3 regions of the Sodalis sp. RH24 genome follow, and region 3 is predicted to be linked to each of the others. Evidence: predicted binding sites of a transcription regulator. Region 3 holds the regulator's gene; each other region holds the start of a gene.
What was found. The regulator CRP, encoded in region 3, controls carbon source genes, mostly activating them, when cyclic AMP is high. The targets are predictions, from matches to a motif close to ATGTGANNNNNNTCACAT.
Positions count from the first base shown of each region.

Region 1: the regulator CRP is predicted to act here: its motif matches at 3,390-3,407, upstream of deoC (deoxyribose-phosphate aldolase).
Region 2: the regulator CRP is predicted to act here: its motif matches at 2,681-2,698, upstream of rbsD (D-ribose pyranase).

Region 1 is NZ_CP178729.1:3,502,881-3,509,826, reverse strand. It holds gene typA (translational GTPase TypA) at 1-1,778, shown strand, start outside; gene deoR (DNA-binding transcriptional repressor DeoR) at 1,857-2,630, opposite strand; gene deoC (deoxyribose-phosphate aldolase) at 2,678-3,355, opposite strand; gene rbsK (ribokinase) at 3,549-4,475, shown strand; gene fucP (L-fucose:H+ symporter permease) at 4,480-5,817, shown strand; gene ACL2XG_RS15910 (aldose 1-epimerase family protein) at 5,834-6,853, shown strand.
Region 2 is NZ_CP178729.1:3,388,245-3,395,190, reverse strand. It holds gene ACL2XG_RS15395 (hypothetical protein) at 1-2,582, shown strand, start outside; gene rbsD (D-ribose pyranase) at 2,780-3,199, shown strand; gene rbsA (ribose ABC transporter ATP-binding protein RbsA) at 3,207-4,718, shown strand; gene rbsC (ribose ABC transporter permease) at 4,718-5,686, shown strand; gene rbsB (ribose ABC transporter substrate-binding protein RbsB) at 5,710-6,597, shown strand; gene rbsK (ribokinase) at 6,675-6,946, shown strand, end outside.
Region 3 is NZ_CP178729.1:4,094,393-4,101,338, forward strand. It holds gene ACL2XG_RS18450 (YccS/YhfK family putative transporter) at 1-1,464, opposite strand, end outside; gene crp (cAMP-activated global transcriptional regulator CRP) at 1,518-2,150, opposite strand; gene ACL2XG_RS18460 (hypothetical protein) at 2,318-2,506, opposite strand; gene ACL2XG_RS18465 (OsmC family protein) at 2,466-2,888, shown strand; gene ACL2XG_RS18470 (phosphoribulokinase) at 3,307-4,176, opposite strand; gene ACL2XG_RS18475 (YheU family protein) at 4,281-4,523, opposite strand; gene ACL2XG_RS18480 (LysE family translocator) at 4,645-5,247, shown strand; gene ACL2XG_RS18485 (ABC transporter ATP-binding protein) at 5,253-6,946, opposite strand, start outside.

The DNA.
Region 1 (6,946 bases), 590 kb from region 3:
ATGGTAAAACTACCCTGGTCGATAAGCTGTTGCAACAATCCGGAACATTGGGTGACCGCAACGACGCCACCGAGCGCGTCATGGACTCCAACGATTTGGAGAAAGAGCGCGGGATTACCATCCTCGCTAAAAATACCGCTATTAACTGGCACGACTACCGTATCAACATCGTTGATACCCCCGGACATGCCGATTTCGGCGGCGAGGTTGAGCGCGTGATGTCCATGGTTGACTCGGTATTGCTGCTGGTCGACGCCATGGACGGACCCATGCCGCAAACCCGGTTCGTGACCCAGAAAGCCTTTGCCTATGGTCTCAAACCCATTGTGGTCATCAATAAAGTCGACCGTCCCGGCGCCCGCCCTGATTGGGTAGTGGACCAGGTGTTTGATTTATTTGTCAACCTCGGCGCAACCGATGAGCAACTGGATTTTCCGATCATATATGCCTCCGCGTTAAACGGTGTTGCGGGCTATGAGCACGAGAACATGGCCAGCGACATGACCCCGCTGTTTGAATCCATCGTCAAGAACGTCGAAGCGCCGAACGTCGACAGCGACGGCGCGTTCCAGATGCAGATTTCGCAGCTTGACTACAACAGCTATGTTGGCGTCATCGGTATCGGCCGCATCAAACGCGGCTCGGTTAAACCGAACCAGTCTGTTACCATCATCGACCATGAAGGTAAGCGTCGCAACGGCAAAGTGGGCCAGGTGCTGGGCCATATGGGCCTGCTGCGCATCGAGTCCAAGCTGGCGGAAGCGGGTGATATCATCGCCGTTACCGGCCTTGGCGAGCTGAATATCTCCGATACCATTTGCGATCAGGCCCTGGTCGAAGCGTTGCCGCCGCTGACGGTGGACGAACCTACCGTTTCCATGTCGTTCGGCGTCAACACCTCGCCGTTCTGCGGCAAGGAAGGCAAATACGTCACCTCCCGCCAGATCCTTGAGCGCCTGAACAAAGAGCTGGTGCACAACGTGGCCCTGCGCGTGGAAGAAACCGTCGATCCGGATACCTTCCTGGTCTCGGGCCGCGGCGAGCTGCATTTGTCGGTGCTGATCGAAAACATGCGGCGTGAAGGTTTTGAAATCGCCGTATCGCGCCCGAAAGTTATCTATCGTACCGTCGACGGCAAGAAACAAGAGCCGTTCGAACAGGTTACCCTGGATATCGAAGAACAGAACCAGGGCCCGGTTATGGAAGCCATGGGCATCCGTAAAGGTGAAATGCGCGATATGCTGCCGGATGGCAAAGGACGCATCCGTCTTGATTACATCATCCCCAGCCGCGGCTTGATTGGTTTTCGTACCGACTTTTTAACCATGACGTCCGGCACCGGCCTGCTGTATTCGTCGTTCAGCCATTATGACGATGTCCGTCCGGGTGAAATCGGCCAACGCCAGAACGGCGTGATGATTTCCAACGGCCAGGGCAAAGCGGTAGCCTACGCCTTGTACAGCCTGCAGGATCGCGGCCGTTTGTTCCTGGGCCACGGCGCGGAAGTGTATGAAGGCCAGATTATCGGCATCCACACCCGTTCCAACGACCTGACGGTAAACTGCCTGACAGGTAAAAAACTGACCAACATGCGTGCTTCCGGCACCGATGAGGCCACGACGCTGGTGACCCCGATCAAGATGTCGCTGGAACAGGCCCTGGAGTTTATCGATGATGATGAACTGGTGGAAGTGACTCCGCTGTCCGTGCGTTTACGTAAACGTCATTTGACCGAAAATGACCGTAAACGCGCTAACCGTTCGGGTAAAGAAGCTTAAACCCGTCGGCCCAGGCGGCGATAACGTAACAATGCCGGTCTGCGTAAGCAGCCCGGCATTTTTTTGCCCGTCGTTCAGCTATTCCCGGCGATAAAGCAGCCTGATGTCATGCTGTTGGCAATACTCATGAAATTTCGGCGGCGGCGATTGGTCGGTTATCAGGGTATGAAACAAGGATAAAGCACCGATAAAGGCGGGTTTGATGTTGTCGAATTTACTGTGATCGGCCACCAGGATCGCCTGCTGCGACATGGACAACGCGCGATGCTTCATGGTGAGTTCGTCAAAATTAAAGCAGGTGGCGCCGAAACCGATATCAATACCCGCCGCGGAGATAAACGCTTTATCGGGGCGGATATTATCCAGGATGGAATATTGGGTCAGCGGCGTAAAGATGCAGTTGGCGGGGTGGAACTCGCCGCCGCATAAAATAACTTTGCAATTAGGATGATCCTGTAACGCCAGGAAAGTATTCAGGGAATAGCAGACGGCGGTAAACGCCAGGTCATCGTCAATCGCATCGATGATAAACGGGGTGGTGGTGCCGCAGTCGAAAAAAACCGTGTCGTCCGGCTCGATCAGCGCCGCCGCCAGGCGGCCGGTAAGGGTTTTTTCCTCAACGTGCTTAGCTTTTTGATCCGAAACAAAATAGTGGGTAACGTTATTATTGCGCGGATCGTTAACCACGTAACCGCCCAGCAGTACGACCTGCGCGGGTTCGGCGCTGAGATCGCGGCGGATGGTCATCTCCGAGACGCCCAGCAGGACGGCGGCATCTTTCAAATGAAGCTTATCTTCCCGCTTCAGGGCGAGTATCAGTTTATTAATCCTTTCTTCGCGCCGCGTTTCCATATGACATCCTGCGTTATCAGACCCGATTTCCGCCGGGTTCTCAGAAATTAATAGTCGCTGGCGGACGCCTTGCCCGATACGATCGCGACACCTGAACTGGTGCCGATTCGGGTGGCGCCGGCCAGGATCATGGCGGTGGCGGTCTGGCGATCGCGTACGGCGCCGGAGGCCTTTACGCCCATACCCTCGCCGACGGTTTCGCGCATCAGCCTGACATGTTCTTCTTTTGCGCCGCCGGTGCTGAAGCCGGTGGATGTTTTCACAAACGCCACCTTCAGTTCGCGGCATATCCGGCAAACCGCGACAATTTGTGGTGAACTCAACAAACAGGTTTCCAATATTACCTTCAACGGAATAGCCGCGCAAACCTCGCGGACCGCGCGGATATCGGCGGTTACCGCGTCAATATTGCCGCTTTTGAGCCAACCGACGTTAATCACCATATCTATTTCCTGCGCACCCGCCGCAATCGCCGCCTGCGCCTCGAACGCCTTGGCGGCGGTCAGGCCGGCGCCCAACGGAAAACCGATCACCGAGCAGACTTTTACCGGGCTGTCGCGCAGCAAGCGCGCGGCAAGCGGCACATACCCGGAATTGACGCAGACCGCATAAAATCCGCACTGTTTAGCCTCGCCGCATAACGTGGTGATCTGCGCTTCGGTGGCATCCTGCGCCAGCAGGGTATGGTCGATGTAAGGGGCAAAATCGATTTCAGGGGAAGTCATGTTAATGTCCTTTATGTGTATTATCACGATAATAATGTGAGAATAATAACATTACAGAAGCCTCTTACAATAGGCATGTGGCAATTTAATTTTCATTAAACGATGTGATCATTGTCATGTTACTAACATTTTTGTCTTGTTAGTGTTAATAAAATAACATTGAATAAGGTTAAAAATATGAGGGCTAATAATTATGGATATCGCAGTTATCGGTTCCAACATGGTGGATTTAATCACCTATATCAAAGAGATGCCTAAAACCGGGGAAACGCTGGAAGCCCCCGGTTTTGAAATCGGCTGCGGCGGCAAGGGCGCCAATCAGGCGGTAGCCGCCGCCAAGCTGGGGGCGGAGGTGATGATGATCAGTAAAGTCGGCGAGGATCTCTTTGCGGACAATACCGTTAACAACCTGGTGCGCCATGGGGTCGATACCCGCTATGTGGAAACGGTGGCGGGCGTATCCAGCGGCGTAGCGCCGATTTTTGTCGATCCAGATTCACATAATCGCATCCTGATTATCAAAGGCGCCAACGATCACCTCGGCGCGCAGGACATCGATCGGGCGGCGGAACAGCTCAAGGGCTGCCGGCTGATTATCCTGCAGCTGGAAATTCCGCTCGCCACCGTCTATCACGCCATTGATTTTGCCGCCCGGCATCAGGTTCCCGTAATCCTTAATCCGGCGCCCGCCACCCGGGAACTGGATATCGCGTATGCCTGCCGGTGCGACTTTTTTATGCCTAACGAGACAGAGCTGGAAATTCTGACCGGCATGCCGGTGGACAGCGAGGAGCATATCCTGCTGGCCGGCCGTTCGCTGCTGGCCAAAGGATTGAAGAACCTGATTATTACCATGGGGCATCGCGGCTCGATGTGGCTAAGCGGCAACGAGGTGTACCGGGTCGATCCGGTACCGGTCGACGCCGTGGATACCAGCGGCGCCGGCGATGCGTTTATCGGCTGTTTTGCGCATTATTTTGTCGCGCGCGGCGATATCAAACAGGCCATGCGCTACGCGTCCGCCTATGCCGCCTACAGCGTCCGGGGTAAAGGCACCCAGCGTTCCTATGCCGAGGCTTCCCAGTTCCATGATTTCCTTGCCACCCTTCATCAGGAATAACATCATGCGCCACAATACGGTACAAATGCCTGACGGCTATTTAAACAAAACACCGTTGTTTCAATTTATCCTGCTGTCCTGCCTGTTTCCGCTATGGGGCTGCGCCGCCAGCCTTAACGATATCCTGATCACCCAGTTCAAAACGGTGTTCGCATTGAGCGATTTTGCCAGCGCCCTGGTGCAAAGCGCCTTTTACGGCGGTTATTTCCTGATTGCCATCCCGGCGTCGATGGTTATCCGCAAAAGCAGCTACAAAATGGCCATTATGATCGGCCTGTCGCTGTATATCATCGGCTGCGTACTGTTCTATCCCGCCTCCCATATGGCCACCTATACCATGTTCCTGGCGGCCATTTTTGCCATCGCCATCGGCTTAAGCTTTCTTGAGACCGCGGCCAATACCTACAGCTCGATGATCGGTCATCGCGATTACGCGACCCTGCGGCTGAACATCAGCCAGACGTTTTATCCCATCGGCGCGCTGATGGGTATTGTGCTGGGGAAATACCTGGTGTTTCAGGAAGGCGGCAGTTTAAGCAGCCAAATGGCCGCCATGACGCCGGAGCAGGTGCATCAGTTCCGTCTCAATATGCTGGAACTGACCCTGGAACCCTATAAATACCTGATTATGGTGCTGGTGGTGGTGATGGTGCTGTTTATGCTCACCCGGTATCCCCACTGCAAACCGCAGCCCGATAAGCAAAACCGCCGCGCCGCGCCCGGCATGGGCGAAACGCTGCGTTATCTTGCCGGCAATGCGCGCTTTCGCAAGGGCATCGCGGCGCAGTTTCTCTATGTGGGCATGCAGGTGGCCGTATGGTCGTTTACCATCCGTTTGGCGCTGAACCTGGGGGCGGTAAATGAGCGTGACGCGTCCAACTTTATGATTTACAGCTTTATTTGTTTTTTTATCGGTAAATTTGTCGCCAATTTCCTGATGACGCGCTTTACCCCGCAAAAAGTCCTTATCGCCTATTCTATCCTGGGCGTGGCGACGTTGGCCTATGTGGTGCTGGTGCCGAACTTCACCGCCGTCTATGCCGCGGTATTTGTCAGCGTACTGTTCGGACCCTGCTGGGCCACCATTTATGCCGGCACGCTCGATACGGTGGATAATAAATATACCGAAGTGGCCGGCGCGGTGATCGTTATGGCCATCGTCGGCGCCGCCGTGGTGCCGGCAATCCAGGGGTATGTCTCCGATCATCTCGGGTCGATGAAACAGGCGTTCGGCGTGTCATTATTGTGCTTTGCCTATGTCGGTTACTATTTCTGGGGCGAACTGCGCAATAAACAACCGCGAATCGCGACCGCGGAATCGATGATGGATAACCAACTTTAAGCAAGGAGTCGATATTATGGCCGCTGTTATTCATCTTACGCGCCAGCAATTCACCGGACAGCCGTTTCGTCTGGTGGAGAATGGTGAACTTAGCGTCACGTTATTTACCTATCCTTCGGGTATCGAAGCCGTGACCCTGCGCAATAGCCGGGGGTTTATCACCCTGCTGCCCTTTTACGGGCAAATGGTATGGGACGCGCAGTTCGACGGCCATAGCCTGCGCATGGAGAACCCCTTTAGCGAACCCAAATGGGGCGAGTCGGTGGTGGATACCTATGGCTGCTTTGCGTTCCACTCCGGCCTGCTGAGCAACGGCTGCCCGGCGCCGGAAGATACCCATCCCCTGCATGGCGAAATGCCCTGCGCACGTATGGATAGCGCTTTCCTGCTGGTGGATGGCGACAGCGTAACCCTGGGCGGCGGCTATGAATATGTTAAAGGCTTTGGTGATCATTACCTGGCGTCGCCCTCGGTCAGGCTGGGCGCCGGCGCGACACTGATGACCATCGCCATGCGGGTCACCAATCTGGCCAGCGTGCCGATGCCGCTCCAGTATATGTGCCATATGAACTACGCCTATGTTCCCCTGGCGACCTTCAGCCAGAATATTCCTGCCGCGGCGTTTGCGCTGCGTACCTCGATTCCAGGCCATGTGCACCCCACGCCGCAATGGCTGGAATATACCGCCGGGCTGGCCCGCGATCCGTCGGCGCTTAAGGCGCTGGACCAACCGCAGTTCTACGATCCGGAAATTGTCTTTTTTGCCGACAACCTGGCAACCTATACCGATCGGGTGGAATGTGTTATGCAGGCGCCGGGGACGGGGCCGCGCTTTGTCACCCGTTTCGATACGGCGCAGTTTAACCATGCCACGCGCTGGATACTCCATAACGGCGATCAAAAAGTGGCGGCGTTTATCCTGCCGGCCACCTGCCGTCCCGAAGGCCATATCGCCGCCAGCCGGGCCGGCACACTGATTGCGCTGGAGCCGGGCGCGACGCGGGAATTCAGCGTGGAGACCGGACTGGCCGGTTAGCCTTCAGGACGCGGCACAACCGAATCAGCATGGCTGAGGTCAACGGCCGGCCGGCGAAAGCATCCGAATGCGTGTTCATGGCTGTTCAGTTGG
Region 2 (6,946 bases), 710 kb from region 3:
CGCCGGCAGCCGTGCGGCCATCCGGGCGCGCCGTTTCTCCGTTGCTTTCTCGCCAGGCCGCGCCCGCAGGCCCGGCGGCGGCGCCACCCGCAAACAGCATCCATGAAATGAAGGGCAAGGCACCACAACGGCTACTGTTTAACATGTTAAGCGCGGGACAAGGCTATGCGGAGCATGGCATCGGTCAAGACGCGATTGCGTTTATGTATATTTCGTCAAAAAAGGATAAGTCTTTTAGACAGAAGCGAATATCTTTAGATATCTCAGTCGGTCTGCAAGAACAGGATTACCGGGATTATATTGAAAAGAATTGCCATATCAGGACCAAAACCAACCAAGGGAAAGTATTGGGGGATAGTCTGCTTGTCACCGGCGAATATATCAGGAATCCCGTTCGTGGTTTCGCCGAAAAACTTAAGGAGTGGATCTGGGGTAATGGTGAACTTTCTGAAATAGGGGCCATACTGTTTGAAGTTGTCAATCTTGGTCATGACATCATTTTCGGGATTTACACTATTGGCGCGTACCCGATTATAAAATATACTTCGGCAAAAGCCTTGTCTGTATCAGGCCATTCCATCAATGGTGACAGCAACTGCGTCAGGAACGAATTTTCGGCTGAGGAAATGGCCAATCTACTGTTCAATACCGAGGTTGGCATTACCGACCGCAGGGCTTTTTCAAATCCACTGTTACATCACAAACCACGGGAATTGCAAAAGGCAAATGCCTTTGATCCAGACGGGGTATTTGTTCACGAAAAATATCCGACCGGTATCAATACTGTCAAACATCTTGCCGTTGACCTGGATGGCGCCATCCAGCGTGTTCGGCAAACAGAAGCGGGTGAATACATTATTCCAACTGGGCAGCAGGGTAATAACGCTAAAACTGGCCGGAAAGTTTTTTATGACGCGATAAATGATAAGATCCATATCGACGGAGATGTGCCTGAAGGGCAGGGAGTTGATTATACAGTACAAAACGGTAAGAAATTTATTAAATTATATGGCGAGAATTATGAACTTAAGTATAGCGCGGGGAAAAGAACGCACGAAGTGAAATTGCGGAACCATGACGGAACGGAATCCCGGATTCCGGTATATCATGAAAAAATCAGCCATTCTTGGCATCTTGGCACACACAATAACAAACCTGCCTTCACGTTTAGACAAGAGAAAAGAATTAAGTCGTTCAAGGTGAGGTTTGACGGCGCCTATGAATATATTCAGGTTGATAACCTTAATCCCAAACACTATGGTGCCGGTAAAATTATTGAAGTCAGGTCAAAAGACACAATGGCTATGGGTGATAATGTCATAATGAGGGTGGTTGAGCTGAAGGGAGAATTAGTGCCTGTGCGCGCGGCGGTAGTGCCCAAAAGAGGCCTTAAATATGAAATTTTTAATCGGGCTATGCCTGGCCGGCGCGGCCATCCCGTCGAGTTTGACGGTCGCCGCTGGTTGTTTGAAGCGCCGACGTCAATCCATGTCGCCAAAACGCTGCGACGCGCCATTGCCAAGGATATTGTCGGGGAGAGCGTCAACGCGTTCGATTTGTCCACGCCTGATAAGCTTGGCCTGCGCTGGGATATAAATAATAATTCATATCTGAAAATTAAAAATAAATATTTTAAAGTGAAAAGATATCCGCAAACCGCATACAAGTTTTTTCTGATGAATAATCATCGAAAAATCAACCTTCGCTTCAAGAAAAATAAATTTCATGTCGAAAATTTTAGGGAAAGGATTAACGATCTCCTTAAGATTGGCATGAGCGGCCGGGGGGGACTCAGGCCGCGTAAGCATGCTGTGGATATTCTCAAGGACCTGGATGGGTTCGACCTTGAACAGGCCAAAACACTGCTGTCTCAATACCATTTCCCCCAGGAGGGACTGTTTAACGAATATTCGTTTGCCTTGCATATTGAACAGTTTAGTGAAATTCCTCCCTGGGCAAAACGGTTTAAAATTGATGAAAGCGCCGTCAATGTGGCGCCGGCGCAAGGGCGGAAAGTGCCTGTGTTTGATCCCGATGACGAATCCGTTAACCTTGAACTCCTGCTCGGTACGCAGATTGGTGAAGGTGATTACGGTATCGTTTTCCAGGATGGCCAGGATCCCAATTGGTATATCAAGATGATGCGCCCACATCCGGATGGCGACGCCGATATAGATATTGAAATGTTGGCGGAAAAGGAGGCTGAAAGCTTTCGTTTATATTATGGCCCGGAATCGGCAAAGGTATTTGCTGATAATGATGGTAATTTTTATAACAGAATGTACAAAATTCCCGGCATAACGTTAGATTCACTTCCCGAGGGCTCCCTGCCGCACGATGCAGTTGAACGCTTTGTCGATATGCTGGAAAAACTAAATAATGTCAATATGATACACGCTGATCTCCATGGGGCGAATATGTTGTGGGATGCAGAAAGTGAAATGTTTTTCCCCATTGATATCATTGATATTAAAAAAGATTTTTTTCGCAGCGGCAACGACTATAAACACAGTCTAAACATGCGTGGCGAAGAAAGATGGGACGATGTGATTTATGAGATCAAACAAAAGATGGCGTCCTGAGGCCATGGCAAGGATGCGGCCGCTCTTTATCCGGCGATAATGAACAACGCGCCGGTGGTCACGCCAGCCGCCGCCGTGCCGCCTGGTCCAGCGAAACGTTTCGATGGCGATCACATTTTTGATGTTTCCCGCTTGTGGCCTGGCCCGTTTGTGATTATTTTCAGCCCAGCGAAACGTTTCGCTGGGAGGATCAGCCAATGAAAAAAGGATTACTGCTCAACGCCGAGGTTTCCGCGTTGATTTCCCGCTTGGGGCATACCGATGAAATCGTCATTGCCGATGCCGGGTTGCCCATACCCGCGACAGCCGCCAGGATCGATCTGGCGTTGACCCAGGGCGTGCCGGGCTTTTTACAGGTGTTCGACGTCGTGGCCAGTGAGATGCAGGTGGAAAGGGCGATAATCGCCAGCGAAATGGCCGCCCATAATCCCGCGCTGCACCAGGCGTTGCTGGCCGGGCTGTCCCAGCTGGAGCAAGCGCAGGGCAATACCATCGTCATCGACTATATCAGCCATCAGGCATTCAAAGCGCAGACCGCCCACAGCCGGGCCGTTATTCGCAGCGGGGAGTGCTCGCCCTTCGCCAACGTTATCCTCTGCTCCGGCGTCACCTTCTGAGGCATTTATGCAACCCTTACTGCAACTGAGCGGGATAGACAAGTCGTTTCCGGGCGTCAAAGCGCTTTCCGGCGCGGCGCTGACCGTGTATCCCGGCCGCGTGATGGCGCTGGTGGGGGAGAACGGCGCCGGTAAATCCACCATGATGAAGGTGTTGACCGGGATTTACAGCAAGGATGCCGGTACGCTCATATTTATGGGAAAGGAAGTTGCCTTCAGCGGCCCCAAGGCGTCGCAGGAGGCCGGTATCGGTATCATCCATCAGGAACTTAACCTGATCCCTGAACTGACGATCGCCGAAAATATCTTCCTGGGGCGCGAATTCCTTAACCGTATCGGCGGCATCGACTGGAAGCGGATGTATCGCGAAGCGGACCGACTCCTGGGCCGCCTGAACCTGGCCTATAGCAGCCACCGGTTGGTGGGGGAATTATCGATTGGCGATCAGCAGATGGTGGAAATCGCCAAGGTAATCAGCTTTAAGTCGCAGGTGATCATCATGGACGAGCCCACCGATGCGTTAACCGATACGGAAACGGCATCGCTGTTCAGTGTGATAAACGAACTGAAGCAGCAGGGGTGCGGCATTGTCTATATCTCCCATCGGCTAAAGGAAATTTTCGAGATCTGCGACGATGTCACGGTGATGCGCGACGGGCAGTTTATTGCCGAACGGCCGGTAAACGAGCTGCAGGAAGACAGGCTGATTGAAATGATGGTGGGCCGCCGCCTGGAGGAACAGTATCCGCGCGTCACGCAGCGTCCGGGCGAGGAGCGCCTGCTGGTCAGCCACCTGTCGGGCCCCGGGGTGCATGACGTCAGTTTCTCCCTGCGCCAGGGGGAAATCCTGGGCTGCGCCGGGCTGATGGGCGCCGGCCGTACCGAACTGATGAAAACCCTCTATGGCGCCGCCAGGCGCACCGGCGGCAGCGTGACGCTCGACGGACGCGCCGTGGTCGCCAGGTCGCCCCAGGACGGGCTTGCCAACGGCATTGTCTATATTTCCGAGGATCGCAAGCGCGACGGACTGGTGCTGGGCATGTCGGTAAAGGAAAACATGACTTTAACCGCCCTGCGCTATTTTAGCCATCAGGCCGGTTGGCTGAAACACGCCGACGAGCGGGTGGCTGTCGGGGATTTTATCCGTTTATTTAATATCAAAACGCCGTCGATGGAGCAGCCTATCGGCCTGCTGTCCGGTGGCAACCAGCAAAAAGTCGCCATTGCGCGCGGCCTGATGACACGCCCTAAGGTGCTGATCCTGGATGAGCCGACCCGGGGCGTCGACGTGGGCGCCAAGAAAGAGATTTACCAGTTGATCAACCAGTTTAAACAGGAAGGGCTCTCCATCATCCTGGTGTCCTCCGAGATGCCGGAGGTCCTTGGCATGAGCGATCGCGTCATGGTGATGCATGAAGGCCGCTTAAGCGGCATATTCCCCATCGAACAGGCCACCCAGGAAGTGCTGATGGCCGCGGCCGTCGGCAAGCTTTATCGTACCCAGCAGGAGAATCAGTAATGAATTCCCGGACTATCCCCGTTAAACGCGGCATCAGCAAAGCCTGGCTGCTGGAGCAAAAATCGTTGATTGCGCTGCTGGTGCTGATCGCCGTGGTTTCTTCAATGAGCGCCAATTTTTTCAGCCTCAACAATCTGTTCAATATTCTCCAGCAGACCTCGGTCAACGCCATCATGGCGGTGGGTATGACGCTGGTGATCCTCACCGCAGGCATTGACTTGTCCGTCGGGTCCCTGCTGGCGCTGACCGGCGCGGTAGCCGCCTCGGTGGTGGGGCTGGAAATGAATGTCATGGTGGCGGTGGGCGCCTCCCTGGCGCTGGGCGCGGCCATCGGCGCCATCACCGGCCTGATTGTGGCGAAGGGCAGGGTACAGGCCTTTATCGCCACCCTGGTCATGATGCTGCTGCTGCGCGGTATCACCATGGTGTATACCAACGGCAGTCCGGTAAACACCGGTTTCAGTGATACGGCCGACGCGTTTGGCTGGTTTGGCATCGGTCGTCCCCTTGGCGTGCCCACGCCGGTATGGATCATGGCCGTGGTGTTTCTTGCCGCCTGGTACATGCTGCATCACACCCGCCTGGGCCGTTATATCTATGCGCTGGGCGGTAATGAAGCCGCCACCCGGCTGTCCGGCATCAGCGTCGATCGGGTCAAGGTCATCGTCTACGCGCTGTGCGGGTTGCTCGCGGCGTTGGCGGGCGTTATCGAAGTGGCGCGCCTGTCCTCGGCGCAGCCCACGGCGGGTACCGGCTATGAGCTGGACGCCATCGCCGCGGTGGTGCTGGGCGGTACCAGCCTGTCCGGCGGGAAAGGGCGCATCATGGGGACGCTGGTCGGCGCGCTGATCCTGGGCTTCCTTAATAACGGACTGAATTTATTGAGCGTTTCCTCCTACTACCAGATGATTGTTAAAGCCGTGGTGATTTTGTTGGCGGTGCTGGTAGATAACAAAAGCAGTAAATAACCTCTCCCGCAGGAATGATAAAGATGAAAATGAAAAAATTAGCTTTTTTGATGTCCGCCGTGGCGTTAAGCGCCACTCTCAGCGCCAATGCCCTGGCGAAAGACAGCATCGCGCTGGTGGTGTCCACGCTGAATAATCCGTTCTTCGTTTCCATGAAAGACGGCGCCCAGCAGGAAGCGGATAAATTGGGTTATCAGCTGGTGGTGCTCGATTCGCAAAACAACCCGGCCAAGGAACTGGCCAATGTGCAGGATCTGACGGTGCGCGGCGTTAAGCTTTTGCTTATCAACCCAAGCGATTCCGACGCGGTGGGCAACGCGGTCATTATTGCCAACCAGGCCAAGATCCCGGTGATCACCCTCGATCGTAAGGCCAGCAAAGGGGCCGTCGTCAGCCATATCGCCTCCGACAACCGGGTCGGCGGCAAAATGGCCGGTGATTTTATCGGTGAAAAACTGGGCCAGAACGCCAAGGTTATCCAGCTGGAAGGTATCGCCGGCACGTCTGTTGCGCGTGAGCGCGGCGAAGGGTTTAAACAATCGGCCGATCAGTATAAATTTACTATGCTGGCCAGCCAGCCCGCCGATTTCGATCGCACCAAAGGGCTTAACGTGATGCAGAACCTGCTGACCGCGCATCCGGCGGTGCAGGCGGTATTCGCGCAGAACGACGAAATGGCCCTGGGCGCCATGCGCGCCCTGCAAACCGTGAATAAAACCGATGTGCTGGTGGTGGGTTTTGACGGCACCGCCGACGGCATCAAAGCGGTGCAAAGCGGTAAACTTGCCGCCACCGTGGCGCAGCAGCCCGACCAGATCGGTATAATCGGCGTGGAAACCGCAGACAAGGTTCTGAAAGGCGAAAAAGTGGATGCGGTGATCCCGGTTGCCCTGAAGCTGGTCACCAAATAAGCCCGTAAAACCTCGACAGCAGCGCCTTGCGTTATCGCCGCGCGCCGGCGATAACGCTTCTAACCAGGATACAGGCTATGGCAATAAAAAAGCTGGTGGTTCTCGGCAGCATTAACGCGGATCATATACTTAATCTACAACAGTTTCCCCGTCCCGGTGAAACGGTAATTGGCGGCAGCTATCAGGTGGCTTTCGGCGGCAAAGGCGCTAATCAGGCGGTGGCCGCCGGCCGCAGCGGCGCCGATATCGCCTTTATCGCCTGCGTGGGCGAGGATGCCATCGGCGCGCAGATTCGCCGGCAGCTGCAGGCGGACAACATTGATATTCTGCCCGTGGAACCCAGCCCGGG
Region 3 (6,946 bases):
CACCAGCCTGGGCACCAGGAAATGCGCGCCGTTCAGCGACAGTAGCTGCAACGTATACACCGCGGTCACCGTCATGCCGATCATCGCCAGGCCGTAATTTTTGCGCAACACCAGGTAAGACGCCAGCGTCAGGAACAACATGCACAGCAATACCGTGCCGTCGCTCAGCCTGAATTGCAGCGTGCCGGCGGCAATCACCAACCCCGCCAACGTGCCCAGGGCCCGATGCTGGATCCGCACCCGGGTGGCGTTATAGCCGTTCTGGCTGACAAACATCACCGTCATTAAAATCCAGTAGGGTTTGGGGAGATCCAATACCAGCCCCAGGCTGCTGCCGATGGCCAGCATAATCCCAAGCCTTGCCGCGCTGCGCAGCGCCATGGATTTAAAGGAACAGTAGCTGACCAGCGCATGCCAAAACGACAGCCGCTGCTGGTTGTCGGCCATCAGGTCGCGGCGGTAAAGCGGGCGCTGGGTACGCAGCAGCCGGGCGATACGGCTGAAATGGTAATAACAAAACTGTCCGACCGGATTATCCGGATGCCGGTCGGCAATTTTTTCCAGGGCCGACAGCGCGGTGGCCATGTTAAAACGCCCCGGCTGCCGGTGATAGAGAATATCATCCGCCAGTACCCGCAACCGCGCGGCAATCAGCCGGGCGTTATAGCGGATAACCGCCTCGGCGTGGCTTTGCGCCACCAGTTTTTGTACTTCGTCCGGCTGGTGCAGGCTGACGGCGATATGCTCCTGCAAATCCAGCGCCACCTGGAAAGAACGCAGCAGGCGTTTGTACTGCAGCTGATCATTGGCCGACAGCATATAAAGCTGCTGGTATACCTGGGCAATCAGATCAATCACCGCCTGCTGGCGGGCAAACAGCGGCGGCAGGGCGGTTTCCGGATCGGTATGCTGTGTCAGCAGGGTATATTTCGCCTCGATATAATCCGCCAGCTCCCGATACAGCAGGCTAAGCGATTCCCGCATCGGCTGCTCCTTCCACAACCGGAACCACAGGGCGTTGAACAGCCCGTACCAGGCGGTGCCGGCAATATACAGCAGCGGCGGCACGGCGGGCGGCACATTGCCGGCCAGCCCCAGGGTAAAGATGGCGGCGATAAGCGCGGCGGGCAATAAACGGCCGTGCAGCGGGCTGATTTCACCGGTAACGCCGAACAGCAGCGCCAGGCCGAGCATCACCAAGGGCAACGGCACCGGCACGGCCAACAGCACCTGGATCAGCACGCTGCTCAGCGCGAACAGCACGCCGCCGACGGCCAGTCGCTTGAAAAACCGTTTATGCAGGGTATCGAGGCCGGCGATATTGCAGCAGGCAGGGACCAACGAAAACAGCAGGCCGTTTTGCAAGCTGCCGAATAACAGGCCGGCGGCCACCGGCAGGCATAGCACGATGGTTTGCCGCAGGGCATAGTTTACTTCAGGGTGGTAGATTAACCGGCGCCACATACTGTCAGCAAAAAAAGCGTGGTACGAAGCACCACGCCTGTATAACGGGGCTATCAGCGCGTGCCGTAAACAACAATGGTTTTACCGTGCGCGGATATAAGATTTTGATCTTCGAGCATTTTAAGAATACGTCCTACCGTCTCGCGGGAACAGCCGACAATCTGGCCGATTTCCTGACGGGTGATTTTTATCTGCATGCCGTCGGGGTGGGTCATGGCGTCGGGTTGTTTCGCCAGGTTCAACAGGGTTTGCGCTATGCGTCCGGTAACGTCCAGGAATGCCAGGTTGCCGACTTTTTCCGACGTTACCTGTAAACGACTGGCCATTTGCGCCGACAGGCGCATCAGGATATCCGGATTCACCTGAATCAGCTGCCGGAATTTTTTATACGAAATCTCGGCGACTTCACAGGCGGTTTTCGCCCGTACCCAGGCACTGCGTTCCTGACCTTCCTCGAATAGGCCGAGCTCACCGATGAAATCTCCCTGGTTAAGATAGGAGAGAATCATCTCTTTGCCTTCTTCATCCTTAATCAGCACCGCCACGGCGCCCTTAACGATGTAGTAAAGCGTTTCAGCCTTTTCACCCTGATGTATAAGTGTACTCTTCGATGGATACTTATGAATATGGCAATGAGACAGGAACCATTCGAGAGTCGGGTCTGTTTGCGGTTTGCCGAGAACCATTCGCTGTTATCCTCTTTTGTCATCGCTATCCCAGGTTCGGGACATCGTATTCCCTGTTACGGCGCTTGTATTATTCACTCTGACTCCGCGTTTAAACGGAGCGACGTAAGGGAACTTATTAGGGTCTGGTAATGTGATGTTCCGATCGATCTCTTGCCCTTTCATTATCATGAGGCCGATCCAGCCTTGTTTTTAGCATAGGTTTGAAGCAGTGTCTTCTGTTGTCTTGCTTCAGCATGAAGTATGTTCAGTAACATTGCCAGTTTTCCAACAAAAATGTAGTCTGCTGGAAAGCTTTTCATCAGGAGTATCATAATGCAGGCACGGGTCAAATGGGTAGAAGGGTTGTCTTTCATGGGCGAATCCGCCTCGGGCCACCAGGTTTTGATGGATGGGAACGCGGGCGAAAAAGCGCCCAGCCCAATGGAAATGGTATTGATGTCGGTCGGCGGCTGCAGCGCCATTGATGTGGTATCGATTTTACACAAAGCGCGGCAGGACGTCCGGGACTGCGAGGTCAAACTCACCTCCGAGCGCCGCGACGAGGCGCCGCGCCTGTTTACCCATATCAACCTGCATTTTATCGTCACCGGCGCCGGGCTGACCGACAAGGCGGTGGAGCGGGCGGTGACGCTATCGGCGGAAAAATACTGCTCGGTCTCACTGATGCTCGGCGCGTCGGTCAATATGACCCACAGCTTTGAAGTGCGCGACGAACACCACGCCCCCGCCGCCTAACCGGCCCGCCAACACCGCACTCAAACCCGGCGTGTTCAAGGGAGAGCGCGCCAATGGGGTCGAATCGGGCATGGTTTCTCTGCCCGACCGAGCGCCCCATGGCACGGTATGCCCGCCAACACCGCACTCAAACCCGGCGTGTTCAAGGGAGAGCATGCCGATGGGGTCGAATCGGGCGTGGTGTTCCCGCCCGACCGAGCGCCCCACGGTATGCTAGGCCCGCCAACACCGCAGCGAATCCTGGCGTGTTCAAGGGAGAGCATGCCGATGGGGTCGAATCGGGCGTGGTGTTCCCGCCCGACCGAGCGCCCCACGGTATGCTAGGCCCGCCAACACCGCAGCGAATCCTGGCGTGTTCAAGGGAAAGCATGCCGATGGGGTCGAATCGGGCGTGGTGTTCCCGCCCGAGGCCTCGAGTTTACTTAATTTCCTTTCCTTCCAGCAACTGCTGTACCAGCGGCCCCATAATCAGCTCCATCGCCAGCCCCATCTTGCCCCCGGGCACCACCAGCGTATTAATATTGGAAATAAAGGAGCCTTGCAGCATCGCCAGCAGATAAGGCAGGTCGATATGCGCCAGGCTACGGAAATGAATAACGACAAAACTTTCGTCAAGTGAGGGAATCGCCTTGGCGGCGAAAGGGTTCGACGTGTCGACGGTCGGCACCCGCTGGAAATTGATATGGGTGCGGGAAAACTGCGGCGTGATGTAGTTAATATAATCCTCCATCGACCTCACCACCGAATCCATCACCGCCTCGCGCGAATGCCCCCGCTCGCCGGTATCGCGCACCAGTTTCTGGATCCACTCCAGGTTGACGATGGGCACCACGCCCACCAGCAAATCCACGTGCTTCGCCACGTCATGGCTATCGGTTACCACGCCGCCGTGCAGCCCCTCGTAAAATAACACGTCCGTCGGTTCCGGCAACGCCTGCCAGGGCGTAAAGGTACCGGGGATCTGGTTATACGGCACCGCCTCGTCATACGTATGCAGATATTTACGCGACTGACCGCGGCCGGTATCGCCATACTGATGAAACGTATGCTCCAGCAGGCCAAAGTTATTGGCGTCCGGACCAAAGTAGCTGATATGGCGCCCTAAATCCCGCGCCTTGCGGATCGCCATATCCATTTCCGGCCGGGTAAAGTGATGAAAGCTGTCACCCTCCAGTTCGGCGGCGTGGATATTCAACTGCTGGAATATTTTACGAAACGCCAGGCTGGTGGTGGTGGTGCCCGCACCGCTGGAACCGGTAACGGCAATAATGGGGTGTTTTGTCGACATGGTAACCCTACGCTTGGTTGAATTGCGGCGTGAAGAAGTGCGCCCGGCATCAAGGCCCAGAAGTGAGTGTTAGCATATTTAGCGCTTAGGGGCCAGGGGCTTCGCTATTCGCCCGGCGTATCTCCGGCCTGGTCATTAAACCGGCCGCGCGGCATGATATTGATATTTTCATGCAGTTCCGACCAGACCACCACCGCCTCGCCGCTTATCAACTGGCGTTTTACATCCTCGACCTTTTGCGCCAGTGATTTCTCCTGCTCGCCATAATCGGTGCCCTCACGCAGTACAAAGGACTCGATCAGGTTATAGAGCGTGTCAGGATCGATTTGTTCCCAGGGAATAATCACGATATTGTGTCCCGATAGTCAATAAATCAAGGTGTTGAGTAAATTTCACCTGTTATGCCTTGTACATCCCCGTGCGCACTGGTAGCTTCATACGCGTTATTTTACGGGGAGCCGCCAAAACGTGGAACTGAGTCTTTTTCTGTCAATGCTGGGGTTTCTCTGGGTGGCCGCCATTACCCCTGGCCCTAATAATATGCTGCTTACCGCCTCGGGCGCCAATTTTGGCTTCTGGCGCTCGATGCCGCTGATGATCGGCATCATGCTCGGCATGCAATGTATCCTGCTGCTGGTGGCCTTCGGCATCGGCGGCCTGATCACGCTTTATCCGTCCCTGCATTTTATGCTGAAGGTGGCGGGCAGCCTTTACCTGCTGTGGCTGGCCTGGAAAATAGCCACCGCCGCCTATGAAAAACTGGAAACCGACGCGCCGCCCCCCCGGCCCATTCCCTTCTACCAGGGCGGCCTGCTGCAATTCCTTAATCCCAAGGCCTGGCTGATGGCGCTGGGCGCGGTGGCCAGCTTCAGCCTGAGCGGCAGCGCCTATATCACCTCCGTCGGCGCCATCAGCGTCGGCATCGTCAGCGTCAATATCGTCTCCGGCGTTATCTGGCTCGGCTTCGGCACCCTTATCGGCCGGCTGCTGCGCAGCAAACGCGCCTGGATCGCTTTTAACGTCGCCATGGGCCTGCTGACGGCGGCCTGCGTATTGCTGATCTGGCGCTGACGCGCTTATTGCGACTCGAACTCCCGGGTCAGGGTCTCCAACTGTTCCTGGGCGTCCAGCCACGCCATTTCCGCCTCTTCCAGCTGCGATTTAACCTTGGCCTGCTGTTGCAGGGCCAGGGCCAGGTCCGCTTTACGGCTGATATCATACAGCGCCGCGTCGGCCAGTCCGGCCTCGATGGCCGCCAGCTCCGCGCCACGTTTTTCCATTTGCTGTTCATAACGGGTAATGGACTTGCGCAACGGCTGGGTCTGATTGCGGAAATCCGCCTCGCGCCGCTTCTGGTCTTTCCTGGCCTGGGCATTATTGACCTGCGGCGCCGGGGTCTCGGTATCATTGCCGTCCTGCGCCGCCGCCTGGCGCTGCTGATCCACCAGCCACTGCTGGTAATCCTCCACATCGCCGTCAAACGACGCGACGCGCCCGTCATGCACCAGATAAAATTCATCGGTGGTGGAACGCAGTAAATGCCGGTCATGGGACACCACCACCAGCGCGCCGTCGAAATCTATCAGCGCTTCGGTCAGCGCCTGGCGCATATCCAGATCCAGATGGTTGGTCGGTTCATCGAGCAGCAGAAGGTTGGGACGCTGCCAGACAATCAGCGCCAGCACCAGCCGGGCCTTTTCGCCGCCGGAAAAACGCGCGGTCGGTTCGGTCACCTTATCGCCACGGAAACCAAACCCGCCCAGATAATCGCGCAGCGCCTGCTCATACTCCTGCGGCGCCAGCCGGATCATATGCGCCAGCGGCGATTCGTCGGCGCGCAGGAACTCCAGCTGATGCTGGGCGAAATAACCCAGCTTGATGCCTTTCGCCAGGCCGATGGTGCCGGACTGCGGCTCAAGGGTGCCGGCCAGCAGCTTGATAAGCGTCGACTTGCCGGCGCCGTTGCGTCCGAGCAGGCCGATGCGCGAACCGGGCACCAGGTTAAGCTTGATGGAATTAAGAATGGTGCGCTCGCCATAACCGGCGCTGACTTTCTCCATGCTCAGCAGGGGGCTCGGCAGGCTTTCCGGAGTACGGAACTTGAACTGGAAAGGATTATCCACATGGGCCGGGGCGATCAGCTCCATCCGCTCAAGCATCTTGATCCGGCTCTGCGCCTGCTTGGCCTTGGTGGCCTGGGCGCGGAAACGGTCGATATAATGCTGCAAATGGGCCACTTTTTCCTGCTGGTGCTGGAACAGCGACTGCTGTTGCGCCAGCTTGGTCACCCGCTGCTGCTCAAACGATGAGTAGTTGCCGGTATATTCGTTTAACGTCTGCTGTTCAATATGCAGGATTTTATTTACGATAGGATCGAGAAAATCCCGGTCATGGGAAATCAGAATCAGCGTACCGTCATAATTTTTCAGCCATTTTTCCAGCCAGATGACCGCGTCCAGATCCAAGTGGTTGGTCGGTTCATCAAGCAACAGCAAATCGGAGCGGCAAATCAGCGCCTGCGCCAGGTTAAGGCGCATGCGCCAGCCGCCGGAAAAATCCCGCACCGGCTGTTGCAATTGATCCTGGCTGAACCCCAGCCCGTGCAGCAGGCTCGAGGCGCGCGGCCGAATGGTCCAGGCCTCGATAACGTCCAGCTTGCCGTGCACGGTGGCGATGGCGTGGCCGTCGTTTTTCTCGTTGGCGAGCTGGAGGTCGGCTTCCAGCTGGCGATACTCGCGATCGCCGTCGATAACATACTCCAGCGCCGGCA